Regions from separate parts of the Streptomyces sp. NPDC102490 genome, predicted to be linked through region 3. Evidence: riboswitches for the same ligand, from Rfam matches in the RefSeq annotation. Region 3 holds a riboswitch; each other region holds the start of a gene.
The links. A riboswitch is a leader RNA that binds a small molecule or an ion and turns the genes downstream of it on or off. The one in region 3 is predicted to bind thiamine pyrophosphate.

Region 1 (4,383 bases), on a different contig from region 3:
CTCACCCTTGCAGGGGTGGTGCGCGAGAACCTGGCGGAGACGGCGCGGCAGCTGGGAGAGGCCGTACGAGACGTGCGCGGGTACGAGTATGCGGTCATCAACGATTACGCGCTCTTTCCGTTCCGGTACGCGGACAGGCCGAGGCCCCTGGATCGAGTTCGCCTGCCGGCCAACGCTTCGCCCACCCGGCACCGGCTGTTCCGGGCACACTGGCCGCAGCCTCCAGAAGGCCTGTTCGACGTAGATGAGGGCCTGGCGACCGAGGAGTACCTGGGGCTACACGAGGCGTTCGAGGATCTGGGAGCTTCCACCAGGCTGGTCTGCGTGTTCTTCACGGCCGACGTCGAAAACGGCATCCATGCCATCCACTGGGGAGACGCCCACCTCGAACCAGACCGCACCTTTACGTGGCCCTACAGGGAACGGTGGCCTTGGCTGACTGAGTTCTGGGCCGTCCCCGGGCCGTCCGAGGCCCGCCAACGCTGATAGTCGGCACCCACGGGTGACCACCCCCACCCCGCACCGGCCTGGGCCCCCGGAGTCGATCTGCGACACTGGTACAGCCATGCCAAATCCCGGAGAACTCACATTCGTCGTGCCGCGCGGAGTCAAGAAGCCGCCGCGGCACCTTGCCGATCTCACGCCTGCCGAGCGCAAGGAGGCGGTCGCCGCGATCGGTGAGAAGCCGTTCCGTGCGAAGCAGCTCTCGCAGCACTACTTCGCGCGGTACGCGCACGCCCCCGAGCAGTGGACCGACATCCCCGCCGGTTCGCGCGAGGGGCTGCGGGAGGCGTTGCTGCCCGAGCTGATGACGGTCGTGCGGCACCTGTCGACCGACCAGGGGACCACGCGCAAGACGCTGTGGAAGCTGTTCGACGGGACGCTGGTCGAGTCCGTGCTCATGCGCTACCCGGACCGGGTGACCATGTGCATCAGCTCCCAGGCCGGCTGCGGCATGAACTGCCCGTTCTGCGCCACCGGCCAGGCCGGCCTGGACCGGAACCTGTCGACCGCCGAGATCGTGCACCAGATCGTGGACGGCATGCGGGCGCTCAGGGACGGCGAGGTCCCCGGCGGCCCCGCGCGGCTCAGCAACATCGTGTTCATGGGCATGGGCGAGCCCCTCGCCAACTACAACCGGGTCGTGGGCGCCATCCGCCGGCTCACCGACCCCGAGCCCGACGGACTGGGGCTCTCGCAGCGCGGGATCACGCTCTCCACGGTCGGTCTCGTCCCCGCGATCCACCGCTTCACCGGTGAGGGCTTCAAGTGCCGTCTCGCCATCTCGCTGCACGCCCCCGACGACGAGCTGCGCGACACCCTCGTCCCCGTCAACACGCGGTGGAAGGTGCGCGAGGTGCTGGACGCCGGGTTCGAGTACGCGGCGAAGTCCGGGCGCCGGCTGTCCATCGAGTACGCGCTGATCCGGGACATCAACGACCAGGCGTGGCGCGGTGACCGGCTCGGGCGGCTGCTCAAGGGCAGGCCCGTGCACGTCAACCTCATTCCGCTCAACCCCACGCCCGGCTCCAAGTGGACCGCGTCCCGGCCCGAGGACGAGAAGGCGTTCGTCGAGGCGATCGCGGCGCACGGTGTGCCGGTGACGATCCGGGACACCCGTGGGCAGGAGATCGACGGGGCGTGTGGTCAGCTCGCCGCGAGCGAGCGGTAACCTGACCGGCGGAAGTCCGTCAGCACAGTCACATCTTCATATTCCGACAGGGGAGCGCCACAGCGCTGAGAGTGCGGCACCGGCCGCAGACCCTCCGAACCTGGCCCAGGTCATTCTGGGTAGGGAGATCGGTCACCACTCGAGCTGTTGCGCCCTGCCCGGGGCCCTCGCCAGGGTTCCGGGCGGGGCCGCGTCTTCTCCTGGTCACCCAGGAGGAATCCAGTGAGCATCACCAAGAAGGTCAGCGTCCTGGCCGTCGGCCTCGGCATGGTCGGCACCCTGGCCGCCTGCGGATCGTCGTCCGACGACACCGGCGGCAGCGGCTCCGGCGGCAAGACCGTGACCCTGGTCAGCCACGACTCGTGGGCCGCGTCCAAGGACGTCGTCGCCGCCTTCGAGAAGGAGTCGGGCTACAAGGTCAGGGTCCTGGAGGACGGCGACGCCGGGCAGGCCGTCAACAAGGCCATCCTCACCAAGGACAACCCGCAGGGCGATGTCTTCTTCGGCGTCGACAACACCCTGCTGTCCCGCGCCCTCGACAACGGCCTGTTCCAGCCGTACGAGGCCAAGGGCTCGGACCGGGTCCGGCCCGAGTACCGCGCCGACCAGGACAAGCACCGGGTCACTCCGGTCGACACCGGCGACATCTGCGTCAACTACGACAAGGCGTACTTCGACCGGCACGGGCTGACCCCGCCCACGTCCTTCGACGACCTGGCCGAGCCCGCGTACAAGGACCTCCTCGTCACCGAGAACGCGGGCAGTTCCTCGCCGGGCCTCGGCTTCCTGCTCGGTACCGCCGCCAAGTACGGCGACGATGGCTGGGAGGGTTACTGGAAGAAGCTCAAGGCGAACGGCGTCAAGGTCGTCGACAGCTGGGAGCAGGCGTACAACGAGGAGTTCTCCGGCTCGGCCGGCGGCAAGAAGGCCAAGGGCGACCGTCCGCTCGTCGTGTCCTACGCCTCCTCCCCGCCCGCCGAGGTCGTCTACGCCGACCCGCAGCCGGCCACCGCCCCCACGGGCGTCGCCGAGGGCACCTGCTTCCGGCAGGTCGAGTACGCGGGCCTGCTCAGCAACGCGAAGAACACCGAGGGCGGCAAGGCGCTCCTCGACTTCCTGCTGAGCAAGACCTTTCAGGAGGACATGCCGCTCAACATGTTCGTCTACCCGGTGCGGGAGGGCGCGCGGGTTCCCGAGGTGTTCTCGAAGTCCGGGCCGCAGGCGAAGGACCCGCAGACCCTCGACCCGGCGAAGATCGCCGACCACCGCGACCAGTGGGTCAAGTCGTGGACCTCGCTCGTACTGAAGTGAGTCACGGAGGCAAGCGGGCGGCGGCGCGGGCGCGGACCGTGCGGGGGAGCGCTGCCCGGCTCGGCCTCATGGCCGTGCCCGTCGCGTTCTTCGCGGTGTTCTTCGCCTACCCCGTTGCCGCCATCGTCGCGCGCGGCCTGGAGGTCGACGGGGTCTGGCGGCTCGGGCGGATCGGGGACGTGCTCGCGCAGTCCGACGTGCGGCACGTGCTGTGGTTCACCACCTGGCAGGCACTGGCGTCCACCGCGCTCACCCTGCTGATCGCGCTGCCCGGCGCGTACGTCTTCGCCCGCTTCGACTTCCCCGGCAAGCAGGTCCTGCGGGCCGCGGTGACCGTGCCCTTCGTGCTGCCGACGGTCGTCGTCGGTACGGCGTTCCTGGCACTGGTGGGGCGCGGCGGGCTGCTGGACGAGTTGTGGGGCGTGCGCCTGGACACCACGGTGTGGGCGATCCTGCTCGCGCACGTCTTCTTCAACTACGCCGTCGTCGTCCGCACCGTCGGCGGTCTCTGGGCGCAGCTCGACCCGCGGCAGGAGGAGGCCGCGCGGATGCTCGGCGCCTCGCGGCTGCGGGCCTGGCGGCAGGTCACGCTGCCCGCGCTCGCGCCCGCCGTGGCCGCCGCCGCGCTGATGGTCTTCCTGTTCACCTTCACCTCCTTCGGCGTCGTCCAGATCCTCGGCGGGCCCGCCTTCTCCACCCTGGAAGTGGAGATCTACCGGCAGACCTCCCAGGTCTTCGACCTGTCCACGGCCGCCGTGCTGACGCTGATCCAGTTCGCGGCCGTCGCCGCCGTCCTCGCCGTGCACGCCTGGACGGTGCGGCGGCGCGAGACGGCGCTACGGCTCGTGGACGCGGCCACGACCGCGCGCCGGCCGCGGGGAGCCGGGCAGTGGGCGCTGCTCGCCGGGGTCCTGGGCGTCATCGTCGTCCTGCTGGTGCTGCCGCTCGCGGTACTGGTCCAGCGGTCGCTGGGCGCCCCCGGCTTCGGCTACTACCGGGCACTGACCCGCGAGGACGGCGGCGCCTTCCTCGTCCCGCCGATCGAGGCGATCGGCAACTCCCTCCAGTACGCCGTCGCCGCCACCGGCATCGCCGTGGTGATCGGCGCGCTGGCCGCGACCGCGCTCACCCGGCGCGACGCGGGCCGCTTCGTGCGCGGGTTCGACGCGCTGCTGATGCTGCCGCTCGGAGTGTCGGCCGTGACGGTCGGGTTCGGGTTCCTGATCGCGCTGGACGAACCCCCGCTGGACCTCAGGTCCTCCTGGGTCCTGGTGCCGCTCGCGCAGGCGCTGGTGGGCGTCCCCTTCGTCGTACGGACCATGCTGCCGGTGCTGCGGGCGGTGGACGGGCGGCTGCGGGAGGCGGCGGCGGTGCTGGGCGCGTCGCCGTGGCGGGTCTGG
Region 2 (4,383 bases), on a different contig from region 3:
CACGGTGGTGTCGGCGGCCGTGTGGTGACCGGCGTACTGGACGAAGCGGCCGAACTGCTCGGACCAGAAGTACGGCACCGGGTCGTAGGGCGCCGGGGCCTCGCCGACCGGGGCGCCGACGATGTCGGCGGCGACCGTGCGCGGGCCCTGGAGGGCGTTGTCCCAGTGGTGCACCAGGAGCCGCTCGCCGTAGCGGGCGGACGGGAAGGAGGCGCAGTCGCCGACCGCGTGGACGTCCGGCGCGGAGGTGCGCAGGCGGTCGTCGGCCAGGACCTCGCCGTGCGCGCCGAGGGCGATGCCGGAACCGGCCAGCCAGCCGGTGGCGGGGCGGGCGCCGATGCCGACGACGACGGCGTCGGCGGCCAGCCGGGTGCCGTCGTCGAGGACGACCCGCCCGGACTCACCGGGGCCGCCGGGCTCGACGCGCTCCACGCGCGCGCGGGTGCGCAGTTCCGCGCCCGCGTCGGCGTACCAGGCGGTCATCGGCGCGGCGACCTCGGCGGGCAGCGCGTCGGCCAGCGGCCGGTCGGCGGCCTCCACCACGGTCACCGCGCAGCCCGCCTCGCGCGCGGCGGTGGCGAACTCGGCGCCGATCCAGCCCGCGCCGACCACCACGATGGCGTGCTGCCGGGCGAGCACCGGCCGCAGCCGTGCGGCGTCGTCCAGGGTGCGCAGCAGGTGCACGCCGGGCACCCCCTCGGCGCCCGGGAGGCGGACCGGTTCGGCGCCGGTCGCCAGGACGAGGGCGTCGTACGGCACGGGCCCCTCGGAGGTGTCCAGGAGGTGCTCGCCGGGGCGGACGCCCAGGGCCTCGCAGCCCAGCCGCAGGGTGATGCCGAGCGCCTCGAAGTCGACGTCGAAGGCGGAGCCCTCCGCGGTGCCGAGCAGGACGGCCTTGGACAGCGGGGGGCGGTCGTACGGCTGGTGCGGCTCCGCGCCGATCAGGGTCACCGGTCCGGTGAAGCCCTGTTCGCGCAGGGCGACCGCGGTCTGCACGCCCGCCATCCCGGCGCCCACGACGACCGCGCGCCGCTCCCCGTCCGCCGCCGGTCCCTGTCCCCGCTCCCGCGTCTGCTCGCTCACCTGATCACCATAGACACCCCGCGATTCGCCGGTCAGTGCCCGTGCGCGGTGAGCTGCTCCACCACGCTGGTTCCGCTGCCCGGCTGCGACTCCCACTCCCAGCTCTCGTCCAGCCGCACGCGCCCGTCCGGCAGTTCGACGACGGTGGACACGCAGTGCCCCGACGACGTGCTGCCGTCGGTCTTGAGCTGCACGTACCGGAAGTCCAGGCGGTCGCCCTCCCTGGTGCCCACCAGGTGCCCGCGGACGACGTCACCGCCCGCGTACTCGGCCCACACGGCGCCGTCCCGCTCGTGGTAGGTGAACCGGGTCCGGGTGCCCACCTGGCCGGGCGCCTGGTCGGCGACGGGGGCGAGGACGAGACCGTCGAGTGAACGCGCCACGGATGGAGGCTCCCTTACACGTGCGTTGGGCTGCGGGCTAGGGTGGCCAACGTAAGGCACTCGCGGGAGCCCGGACGCACCGGGCTGAGAGGGAGGCTGGCGGCCTCCGACCGTACGAACCTGATCCGGGTCATGCCGGCGAAGGGAGGGGCTGGACGCCCATGTCGTCTCCACCGCACACGTCTCGTATGCCTTGTACGTCACGTACCCCCGACGTCCTCGTCGTCGGAGGCGGGATCATCGGGCTCGTCACCGCCTGGCGGGCCGCGCAGCGCGGGCTGGTCACGGCCCTCGTGGACCCCGAGCCGGGCGGCGGGGCGGCCCAGGTGGCGGCCGGGATGCTGGCCGCCGTCACGGAGCTGCACTACGGCGAGGAGACGCTGCTCGCGCTGAACCTCGCCTCGGCCCGCCGTTACCCCGAGTTCGCGGCCGAGCTGACCGAGCTGACCGGCCACGACCTCGGTTACCGCCGCTGCGGCACGCTCGCCGTCGCGCTGGACGCCGACGACCGCGCCCACCTGCGCGAACTGCACGCGCTCCAGCAGCGCTCCGGACTGGAGTCCGAGTGGCTGTCGGGGCGCGAGTGCCGACGCCTGGAGCCGATGCTCGCGCCGGGCGTGCGCGGGGGCCTGCGGGTGGACGGCGACCACCAGATCGACCCCCGCCGACTCGCCCGCGCGCTGGTGGCCGCCTGCGCACACGCGGGCGTGGTCTTCCACCGGGCGTGGGCCGAGCGGCTCACCGTCGGCCCCGGGGACCGTGCCACCGGCGTCGTCACCACCGACGGCACCGCGCTGGAGGCCGGGCGGGTGGTGCTGGCCGGGGGCAGCCTGAGCGGGCGGCTCCCGGGTGTGCCGGAGGCCGTACTGCCGCCGGTGCGGCCCGTGAAGGGGCAGGTTCTGCGGCTGACCATGCCGGGGACGCCGGGGCCGCTGCTGAACCGCACCGTGCGTGCCGTGGTGCGCGGCAACCACGTCTACCTGGTGCCCCGGGAGAGCGGTGAGCTGGTCGTCGGCGCCACCAGCGAGGAGCTGGGCTGGGACACGAGGGTCACCGCGGGCGGCGTCTACGAGCTGCTGCGCGACGCCCACGAGCTGGTCCCCGGCATCACGGAGCTGCCCCTGACGGAGACCCGCGCGGGTCTGCGCCCCGGCTCCCCGGACAACGCCCCGCTGCTCGGCCCGACCGCGCTGGACGGCCTGCTGCTGGCCACCGGTCACTACCGCAACGGCGTCCTGCTCACCCCCGTCACCGGCGACGTCATGGCGGACGCCCTGACCGGCGGGGAACTGCCGGAGGAGGCCCGTCCCTTCAGCCCCCGGCGCTTCAGCGCCGCCCCCGCCCTCTCGGAGCAGCCCGCATGAACATCTCCGTCAACGGCGAGCCGCGCGAGGTGGCTCCGGGCACCGCCCTGGACACGCTGGTGGGCACGCTCACCCTGGCGCCGTCCGGAGTGGCCGCCGCCCTGAACGAGACCGTCGTCCCGCGCGCGCGGTGGTCCGCCACCGCGCTGTCCGAGGGCGACCGCGTCGAGGTCCTCACCGCCGTCCAAGGAGGCTGACCATGGCCGACGATCCCTTCGTCCTCGGCGGCACGACGTACGCGTCCCGCCTGATCATGGGTACGGGCGGAGCGCCCAGCCTGGACGTGCTGGAGCGCGCGCTGGTGGCCTCCGGCACGGAGCTGACGACCGTCGCGATGCGGCGGGTGAACGCCTCGGTGCACGGGTCGGTGCTGTCCGTGCTGGAGCGGCTCGGCATCCGGGTGCTGCCGAACACGGCCGGCTGCTTCACCGCCGGGGAGGCGGTGCTCACCGCCCGCCTCGCGCGCGAGGCGCTCGGCACGGACCTGGTCAAGCTGGAGGTCATCGCCGACGAGCGCACGCTGCTGCCGGACCCGGTCGAGCTGCTGGACGCGGCGGAGACGCTGGTCGACGACGGGTTCACCGTCCTGCCGTACACCAACGACGACCCGGTGCTCGCGCGGAAGCTGGAGGATGTCGGGTGCGCGGCGATCATGCCGCTGGGCTCGCCGATCGGGTCCGGGCTCGGAATCCGCAACCCGCACAACTTCCAGCTGATCGTGGAGCACGCGCGCGTGCCGGTGATCCTGGACGCGGGGGCCGGTACGGCCTCGGACGTGGCCCTGGCGATGGAGCTGGGGTGTGCGGGTGTGATGCTCGCCTCGGCGGTGACGCGGGCGCAGGAGCCGGTGCTGATGGCCGCGGCGATGCGCTCCGCGGTGGAGGCGGGGCGGTTGGCCCGGCGGGCCGGGCGGATTCCGCGGCGGCACTTCGCCGAGGCGTCGTCTCCTGCGGAGGGCTTGGCGGTGCTGGACCCGGAGCGGCCGGCCTTTTAGGTGGCTGCGCAGCCCGGCGTTGCGGGGATGCCTCCCCCAGTGCCTGAACGGCCTGGGAGGTACCCCCATCGCCCACCCGTGCCGCCCCAGCGGCACGACTGCCCGCAGCTACGTGCGTCACAGTCCCGCCCCGATTTCGGTCGGCGACGCGGGGTGTCCGTGGTGGCTCGTAGACTCACCTGCGTGGACACGACCCTTCAGGACCCTCTCGTCGGGCAGGTGCTCGACGGCCGGTACCGCGTCGAGGCGCGGATCGCGGTCGGCGGGATGGCCACGGTCTACCGGGCCGTGGACACCCGCCTGGACCGCGTGCTCGCGCTGAAGGTGATGCACCCGACGCTCGCGACCGACGCCGCCTTCGTCGAGCGGTTCATCCGCGAGGCCAAGTCGGTGGCCCGGCTCGACCACCCCAACGTCGTCCAGGTCTTCGACCAGGGTGCCGAGGGGGCGTACGTCTACCTGGCGATGGAGTACATCGCGGGCTGCACCCTGCGGGACGTGCTGCGCGAGCGCGGGGCGCTCAGGCCGCGGGCCGCGCTGGACATCCTGGAGCCGGTCC
Region 3 (4,383 bases):
CGCGGCGACGGCGGCCATCCGCTCCACGACGTCCGCGACGACGCCCTTGGAGTAGAGGAAGGACATGGACCCGGAGGCGTCCAGTACGAGCAGGACGCGCGCGGTGACCCCGGCCGCCCCGTGCTTGCTCAGGCTGACCGCGACCTGCTCCTTGCGCAGGGACAGCCGCTTGCGCATGTCCACGGGCAGGCGGTCCTCGCCCTTGGTGAAACGGGGCCCGGTGGCGGGCGCCGCCGGGACCGGTGGCGGTACGGGCGCCGACGGTGGGGTGGGCGCCGGGGGAGCCGTCGGCGGGGGCGCCGGGGCGGCCGTCGGCGGGGCGGTGACCTGGGGCGGGGTCGTCGGCGGGGGAGCGTCGTCGTCCACGGTGATGCCGAAGTCGGTCGCCAGCCCCGCGAGCCCGGAGGCGTACCCCTGTCCGACCGCGCGGAACTTCCACATCCCCTGGCGTCGGTACAACTCGCCGCCGACCAGTGCGGTCTCCGTCCCGGCCGTGATGTCGAACCGGGCCAGTTCGGTGCCGGTCGCGGCGTCCAGCAACCGCAGCGACAGCCCCGGAACCCGGCCGAAGGCACCGCCGTCCGCCGAGGCGCACAGGACGATGCGCTCGACCGCCGGCTCGACCGACCGCAGCTCCACCTCGACGGCGTCGGTCGTGACGCCCGCGCCTGCGCCGGAACCGGCGCCGGGGACGACTCTCTTGCCCAGGTGGCTCACCGCGCCGGAGACATGGCGGGGCTGGTTGTAGAAGACGAAGTCCCCGTCGTCCCGCACCCGTCCGGCCGAGGTGAGCAGCAACGCCGAGGCGTCGACCTCGGGCACGCCCGGCCCGGCGGACCACACGAGTTCGGCGCGCACCGCGGGGGAGTCGACGGCGACGTTGGCACCCTTGCTCAGGGAGGTGGCTGTCATGCCTCCAGTCTGCCGAGACGGACCCCTCGACGGGGAGAGGGGCGGCCCTGCGGCCTGTCCCCCTCCCGCGCCGGTGCGCTCAGTCCGCGATCGGCAGGTACACGCGGTTGCCCGCCGCCGCGAACTCCTTCGACTTCTGCGCCATGCCCTCCTCGATCTCGCCCTGGCTGCCCCCGTGCTGCCGGCGGATGTCCTGCGAGATCTTCATCGAGCAGAACTTCGGCCCGCACATCGAGCAGAAGTGGGCCGTCTTGGCGGGCTCGGCCGGCAGGGTCTCGTCGTGGAACTCCCGTGCCGTGTCCGGGTCGAGGGCCAGGTTGAACTGGTCCTCCCACCGGAACTCGAACCGGGCGTCCGACAGCGCGTCGTCCCACTCCTGCGCACCCGGGTGACCCTTGGCGAGGTCGGCGGCATGGGCGGCGATCTTGTAGGTGATGACGCCGGTCTTGACGTCGTCACGGTTGGGCAGGCCCAGATGCTCCTTGGGCGTGACGTAGCAGAGCATGGCCGTGCCCCACCAGGCGATCATCGCGGCACCGATGCCGGAGGTGATGTGGTCGTACGCCGGCGCGACGTCCGTCGTCAGCGGGCCGAGCGTATAGAACGGAGCTTCATCGCAGATCTCCTGCTGAAGGTCGATGTTCTCCTTGATCTTGTGCATCGGGACATGTCCCGGGCCCTCGATCATGGTCTGTACGTTGAAACGCTTGGCGATCCGGTTGAGTTCCCCGAGGGTGCGCAACTCGGCGAACTGCGCCTCGTCGTTGGCGTCCGCGATCGACCCCGGGCGCAGGCCGTCGCCGAGGGAGTACGTGACGTCGTAGGCGGCGAGGATCTCGCAGAGTTCCTCGAAGTTCTCGTAGAGGAACGACTCCTTGTGGTGCGCCAGGCACCACGCCGCCATGATCGAACCGCCGCGCGAGACGATGCCGGTCTTGCGGTTCGCGGTCAGCGGTACGTACGGCAGGCGCACGCCGGCGTGGACCGTCATGTAGTCCACCCCCTGCTCGGCCTGTTCGATCACGGTGTCCTTGTAGATCTCCCAGGTCAGCTCCTCGGCCCGGCCGTCGACCTTCTCCAGCGCCTGGTAGAGCGGCACGGTCCCGATGGGAACGGGGGAGTTGCGCAGCACCCACTCGCGGGTGGTGTGGATGTTGCGGCCGGTGGAGAGGTCCATGACCGTGTCGGCGCCCCACCGGGTCGCCCAGGTCATCTTGTCGACCTCCTCCTCGATGGAGGACGTCACCGCCGAGTTGCCGATGTTGGCGTTGACCTTCACCAGGAACCGCTTGCCGATGATCATCGGCTCGATCTCGGGGTGGTTGACGTTGGCGGGCAGCACGGCCCGGCCCGCGGCGATCTCCTCGCGGACCACGTCCGGCGAGACGTTCTCCCGGACGGCCACGTACTCCATCTCCGGCGTGACCTCGCCCCGGCGTGCGTACGCGAGCTGCGTCACCGCGGTGCCGTCCCGGCCCCGGCGGGGCTGACGCGGCCGGCCGGGGAAGACGGCGTCGAGGTTGCGCAGGCCGCCGCGCGGCGCGGTGTGCTTGATTCCGTCGTCCTCGGGGCGGGCGGGACGGCCCGCGTACTCCTCGGTGTCACCGCGGGCGATGATCCAGTTCTCCCGCAGCGGGGCGAGGCCCCTGCGGACGTCGGTGTCGACGAGCGGATCGGTGTACGGGCCCGAGGTGTCGTACAGCGTGACCGACTGCCCGTTGGTGAGGTGCACCTGACGGACCGGCACCCGCAGATCGGGGCGCGAGCCCTCGACGTACGCCTTGTGCCAGCCGATGGACTTCCCGGCCTCCGTGGTCTCCGCGGTGTCCTCCTGGGCGGAGTCCTGCGTGGAGTTCTGTGCGGAATTCTGTGCGGAGGCAGGCGTGCGTGCGTCCTTGATGGTCATGAGACCTACTCCCTACGCCGGCATTACCCGGTAACAGGTTCGGCGGTCGACGCAGCGGCTTCCGTCCGGCGGCGCTTCGTGGGATACGTCACTCGACTTCGATGACGTTTCCCGTGAAACATCGCTGGGACGGAGGTCAGCGCCCTCTCAGCCCGGTGCTCCGAGCTCCCGCGTGTACAAAGGTGCCTCCACGCTAACGCCCATTCGGGCGCGGTGAACAGAGGGCCCCCCTTGTTCTTGCGATGATCGGGCGGTGACCACACCGCAGCATCCCTCCTTCCCGCCGCGTCGGCCCCGCCGCGGACCGAACGCCGAAGAGGGCGACGGCCGGGCAGCCGACCACGCCCCCGTCGTCGCTCACGGCGCGAGCGACGGCAGACCTGGGGCTGGTCACGGGCACACGCACGCCCACGGACCTGCGGCTCCCGTGTCCCGGCATCTGCGGAAGGTCATCGCCGCGATCCTGATCCCCTTCGGCGCGGCCGTGCTGGTCGGACTCGCGGTGCTGTGGCCGGGCGGCGCACCGTCGCACGAGCGCACCGGAGTCGGCTTCGACCGCCAGACCCAGCAGGCCACCGTCACCAAGGTGGTCGAGCTGAGCTGCCAGTCCGTCAACGCCTCGGGTGGCACCCCGACCGGCGACACGTCCACCGCCGAGGGCTCCTCCGCGGTGCAGCAGGCGAAGGGCGAGTGCAAGCGGGCGACCATCCGGGTGGACACCGGCGACGACAAGGGCCGGACGTTCGAGGAGATCGTGCAGCCGGACCAGTCACGGCAGTTGCACGAGGGTCAGGAGGTAGTGGTCGCCTACGAGCCCTCCGCGCCCAAGGACCTGCAGTACTCGGTGACCGACATCAACCGCCGGCTCCCGCTGTCCCTGCTCGCGGGCATCTTCGCCCTCGCCGTCGTGGTCGTCGGACGGCTGCGCGGCCTCATGGCGCTGGTCTCGCTGGCCATCAGCTTCCTGCTGCTGAACTTCTTCATCCTGCCCGCCATCCTGCAAGGATCGAACCCCCTGGTCGTGGCGGTAATCGGGTCCAGCGCCATCATGCTGATCGCGTTGTACCTGTGCCACGGGCTGTCGGCCCGCACGTCCGTGGCGGTGCTCGGCACCTTGATCTCACTGTTGCTGATCGGTGTGCTCGGGTCGATCTTCATCGGTTGGGCCGCGCTCACCGGCAACACGGACGACAACACCGGCCTCATCCACGGCCTGTACCCGTCGATCGACATGAGCGGTCTGCTGCTCGCCGGGGTCATCATCGGTTCGCTCGGTGTCCTCGACGACGTGACGGTCACGCAGACGTCGGCGGTCTGGGAGCTGCACGAGGCCAACCCGACGATGGGCTGGCGCGGCCTGTACCGCGCGGGCATCCGCATCGGCCGCGACCACATCGCCTCGGTGGTGAACACGCTGGTCCTGGCCTACGCGGGCGCCGCGCTGCCCCTGCTGCTGCTGTTCTCGATCGCGCAGAGCGGGGTGGGGACGGTCGCCAACAGCGAACTGGTCGCGGAGGAGATCGTGCGGACGCTGGTCGGCTCGATCGGCCTGGTGGCGTCCGTGC

Region 1: linked by a shared signal. The riboswitch ahead of ACIRGB_RS29700 (thiamine ABC transporter substrate binding subunit) and the one ahead of thiC (phosphomethylpyrimidine synthase ThiC) in region 3 are both predicted to bind thiamine pyrophosphate.
Region 2: linked by a shared signal. The riboswitch ahead of thiO (glycine oxidase ThiO) and the one ahead of thiC (phosphomethylpyrimidine synthase ThiC) in region 3 are both predicted to bind thiamine pyrophosphate.

Annotation. Positions count from the first base shown of each region.
Region 1 is NZ_JBIWJU010000014.1:99,550-103,932, reverse strand. It holds gene ACIRGB_RS29710 (hypothetical protein) at 1-486, shown strand, start outside; gene rlmN (23S rRNA (adenine(2503)-C(2))-methyltransferase RlmN) at 566-1,672, shown strand; TPP riboswitch at 1,711-1,816, shown strand; gene ACIRGB_RS29700 (thiamine ABC transporter substrate binding subunit) at 1,895-2,983, shown strand; gene ACIRGB_RS29695 (ABC transporter permease) at 2,959-4,383, shown strand, end outside.
Region 2 is NZ_JBIWJU010000010.1:48,975-53,357, reverse strand. It holds gene ACIRGB_RS23390 (NAD(P)/FAD-dependent oxidoreductase) at 1-1,083, opposite strand, end outside; gene ACIRGB_RS23385 (hypothetical protein) at 1,116-1,466, opposite strand; TPP riboswitch at 1,519-1,630, shown strand; gene thiO (glycine oxidase ThiO) at 1,628-2,830, shown strand; gene thiS (sulfur carrier protein ThiS) at 2,827-3,027, shown strand; gene ACIRGB_RS23370 (thiazole synthase) at 3,030-3,824, shown strand; gene pknB (Stk1 family PASTA domain-containing Ser/Thr kinase) at 4,008-4,383, shown strand, end outside.
Region 3 is NZ_JBIWJU010000002.1:178,079-182,461, forward strand. It holds gene ACIRGB_RS04275 (VWA domain-containing protein) at 1-912, opposite strand, end outside; gene thiC (phosphomethylpyrimidine synthase ThiC) at 992-2,818, opposite strand; TPP riboswitch at 2,811-3,000, opposite strand; gene ACIRGB_RS04285 (YibE/F family protein) at 3,072-4,383, shown strand, end outside.